DNA from 2 places in the Bacillus sp. DU-106 genome. Region 2 is predicted to be linked to the other one. Evidence: predicted binding sites of a transcription regulator. Region 2 holds the regulator's gene; the other holds the start of a gene.

Region 1 (2,210 bases), 1.6 Mb from region 2:
GAAACGAAAGGGATTAAAATTGGGATGGTTGAGTATAAAGTGTTAAAGTACGAACTTAATTATTTTCGTCATCCGAAAAAAGCGGATACAGAGAGAGAGTTACATATAATAGTACAACCTAAGTATATGTAATAAAATATAATAATAAAAATCACTGATTCAGTTTTGTAAAGTTCCATAGAGTATGTAAGAAAAAAGAGTGTTGTAAATGCTCTCTTTTCTTATGCTTTGTGAGTTCGTTCATCATAGTATATGTTTTCAGTTATAGATGGTTAATAAACGATAAAAATTTAAAACTTTTTCGTTTAGGCAGGGATTTTATATTTGAGTAAATAAATATACTATGAAGTATTTTTTATACGAATATTGGAGGAGTATAAAATGAGTTTAGCAAGTTACATAGGCTGTAATGTAGAAATTCCGTTAACGGATCCAGATTCTAATGATGTAATTGTTTTTGGACCGTGTTTTTCAGATGAAAGTATGCTTGAAATTGTACAAGATTATCAATTCCAAACAAATTACACATATGAGGTTTCAACTAATTGGGGAATTGAACTGGTCGAGTGGCAAAATGTAAAGGAAAAAAAAGAAGCGAAAGAAAAACTTTTAACTTTATGCAAGATTATGGAAAGTTATTTGGAAGATGGAGACTATTTCGAATTATTTAGTTGTTGGGTTGGTGATGAAGATAAGGAACGAGTAGGGGAATTGAACTTAAAAATAAATCATTTTAATATAGATGAATTATGTATTCTAGAAAGAACATTAGTTAGGATAGAAAAATAAGCTTTGAATATTTTTTAGAAAAAGGCGATTTCACTTTGTGTGAAGTCGCCTTTTAGTTTTTATATGCATTTTATATAAGAAATGAAAAGTTTATTTGATAAAGGAAAAAATATGGAGATAAATAAAATTATGTTTTTTGTTAAGAAATAATAAGTATAGCTCTTCTCAAAGGAACGTAAGTTCGTGTATAATAAGAACGAATGTTCTTTTAAGAGGTAACCTAATTATAGTTTAGTAAGTATTAAAAATAACTAAGGGATAGCATGAATAAATAAATGTATAAATGATCAAGGAGATAAAAAATGAACGATGTAAAGATACAAAAAGAAGAAAGAGAGTGGGTTCCGTTTACAGTAATGTCCGAACAACTTTTAAATATGAGAAAGATTATTGGAGAGAAATTAAAAGTACAAAAACCGCTTTTAACAAATGAAGCAAAAGAGAGGATTTCTGATAAATTATTAACGTCATTACTGTCTGAGAAAGAAATATTGGTAACATATTTTGAAGATGGTTACATATTAACAAGCTACATGACTGTTGTACATATCAATCCGGTAAAACAAATTGTAATTTGTACAGACGCCTTTTATAAAACTTACGTATTTAACGCTATGGATATTATTGAAATAATGTAAAAGAAGCTGAATATTAAATGGCAGCTTTTTTTATTTCTGATTTATGAGACAAATAATATAAGAAAAAGCAGCTAGCTTTGTGCTAGCTGCTGAGCCCCAGGGAAAGGGAGAAAAAGATAGGGTACTCCAAAATCGATAAGAGCTGTCAAACAGCCTGATTATAGTATAGACAAATTAAAATTTTCTATACAAAAAGTTGAACATAAGATTAGGCTGTACCCACTTGGTTTTGATCTGCAAGGTCAGAATCAAATGTATTGGTCGCGCTAACACCGCTAAAAGTATTAACAACAAAACCAACGTTTGATGCGCCGGAACCATTATAAGCTTTCGTATTTTCTTTCGGAGAAACGTTGTAGAAATCACCTAAGTTAAATGATCCATTACTATTTTGTACAACTAAATTTCCTACAACTGATGGCATAATTTTCACCTGCTTTATAAAAAGTTGTTAACATTACTATATGGAGTTATAGTCCAGATGGTTCATATAATAAAAATTGTGGAATAGTAAAACGTTTGGAGCATGGATTTCAATAAAAGTGTGTTAAAATTAATATAATAAAGTTGAGTAATTTTTTTAAAAAATTTGTATAATTGATATATATGAAAATAAAGGAGGCAAAATGTAATGAAAGATATTATGAAAAAAGTTGATTTAACAGATGCCAAATCAAGTAATCTTGTTGCACTAATTTATAGTAATGAAGTTATATTAGTTGAAGACGCATTTTGTCCAAATGAAATAAAATTAAAGTTTAATGAAATTGCAATTTTATCTGC
Region 2 (2,210 bases):
TTTCGCTAAGAAGTTAATGCGTTCAACGAGTTCGTGATTAATCATCTCGAATCCCCCTTCTAATCAAAACTGATTATTATCATACAATAGTTACTCTTCTTTATCAAGCAATTGCTTCGTATACTCTACATATCTACGATGTACAGTCGCCTTTGAAACATTATGACCAAATCCACGTAATGTTGCTGCAATTTCTTCAAACGTGAGTTCACTTTTTCGCAAACGTACAATTTCCTCAATTGGCACTTCTTTTTTCTCTCTTCCTACACTTAAATGACGATTTTTTAAATTTTTTTCTGGACGATAACCTTTTTCTACTGCACGTTGCATACCTCGTTTAATTTTCAAATTATGAATCTTTCTTTGATATTCTTCAACAATACCAATAATATCTAATACCATTGAATCAGAATCCGACAATTGTAATTCACCATTATGTGTATGCGTATATACTTTTATGCCTTCTTTATGTAAACAATGCATTAACGCGATCTTCGCATTTCCTCTACCAAGACGCGTTTCATCTTGTATAAGTAACACATCAATTTGTTCGTCTCGAATTGTATCCAACACCTCTAATATACCGTCACGTTCAATTGTATATCCACTAGCCTGCTCTTCAATCACCTTAGTAACATTCATTTGATAGCGCTCAGCTAAATGCAATAATTCATCTTTTTGACGTAATAATGATGTTTCTTGCGCTTCTTTCGTTGTACTCACACGTGCATAAATAATTGCATTCATTTTGAACCCCTCTTTCTCCCTATTATTTCCCTATAGTGTAACATAAATCCGCCATTTGTTCGAACTTATGTTTGTAGAATGTTTTTTCACATGTTATACTTATTAATAAGAAAAATGAAAGAAAACGAGGTGTTAGAAAACATGGAAAAGTTAACGAAACGCCAGCAAGACATTCTCGACTTTATTAAGCTAAAAGTACAAGAAAAAGGATATCCACCTTCCGTACGTGAAATTGGTCAAGCAGTCGGCCTCGCTTCTAGTTCTACAGTGCACGGACATTTATCACGATTAGAAGAAAAAGGATACATTCGACGCGATCCAACAAAACCACGTGCCATTGAAATTTTAGGTGAAGACCGAATGGATACGGAAACACAATCTGTTATTCAAGTTCCAATTGTCGGAAAAGTCACTGCTGGTTTACCAATTACAGCGGTCGAAAGCGTAGAAGAACATTTCCCACTTCCAGCTAGTATTGTTGCTGGAGCAGACCAAGTGTTCATGTTACGTATTTCTGGAGATAGTATGATTGAAGCTGGTATTTTCGATGGAGATTTAGTTGTTGTTCGCCAACAGCAGTCTGCATATAATGGTGAAATTGTAGTCGCTTTAACAGAGGATAACGAAGCAACAGTTAAACGTTTCTATAAAGAAAAAGACCATTTCCGTCTACAACCAGAAAACTCTTCATTAGAACCTATCATTTTAAAACAAGTGTCAGTTATCGGGAAAGTAATTGGCGTATATCGTGATTTACATTAAAAATAACAAAAAGAAGATAATTACCTTATTTATATACGGTAATTATCTTCTTTTTGTATTTTGATAGATTTCCATGCATTCTATTTCTTATTAACGAGTTTCAATCGTCACATCTCCCGCAGCCGTTTTACCGCTAATCTTTTTACTACCATTTCCAATTGTTACATTTTTATTTTCTTCATTAAAAATTGTTACATCTCCAGCAGCACTTTGCCCAGTAATTACCGCATCTTGTGGTGTTTCCGATAAAGTAATATCTATATCTCCCGCAGTTGAACTTGCTTCTAGATTATACTTAGAATCATGATCTTGAATATTTATTTCCCCACTTGTTGTTTTTGCGGTCACTTTCCCTAATACCTTCTTAAAGTTCACCTCACCAGCTTTTGTCGATCCCTCCACATTCTTAGCCGTTACTTGTTTCAACTCTACTTCTCCAGCAAGTGTCCTAACACTTACGCTATCACTTTTCACATCACTCATTTCGATTTGTCCAGCAGATGAATTTACTTTTACATCTTGGTAAGAGCGTTCGGGCACAAGGAGAGTCAATTTAGACGTTTGAAACCTAAAATCGTAAAAAGAAAAATCAAATGAAGCACCTTTTTCTCTTTCCCCAATAATTTTTAATGTGTCACCATCTTCTGCGATACGAATCTCTTGTTTACGTACATCTCCCGATTGCTTTACATAAAAAGAAG

The links. The regulator LexA, encoded in region 2, represses DNA repair genes until DNA is damaged. The targets are predictions, from matches to a motif close to CGAACATATGTTCG.
Region 1: the regulator LexA is predicted to act here: its motif matches at 960-973, upstream of C3Y97_RS11105 (YolD-like family protein).

The regions. Positions count from the first base shown of each region.
Region 1 covers NZ_CP026607.1:2,148,776-2,150,985, forward strand. Annotated here, with positions in the region: gene C3Y97_RS11095 (hypothetical protein) at 1-132, shown strand, start outside; gene C3Y97_RS11100 (KH domain-containing protein) at 382-789, shown strand; gene C3Y97_RS11105 (YolD-like family protein) at 1,092-1,427, shown strand; gene gerPF (spore germination protein GerPF) at 1,636-1,851, opposite strand; gene C3Y97_RS11115 (hypothetical protein) at 2,059-2,210, shown strand, end outside.
Region 2 covers NZ_CP026607.1:3,703,551-3,705,760, forward strand. Annotated here, with positions in the region: gene C3Y97_RS18695 (DUF896 domain-containing protein) at 1-45, opposite strand, end outside; gene C3Y97_RS18700 (YneB family resolvase-like protein) at 91-747, opposite strand; gene lexA (transcriptional repressor LexA) at 889-1,509, shown strand; gene C3Y97_RS18710 (DUF4097 family beta strand repeat-containing protein) at 1,600-2,210, opposite strand, start outside.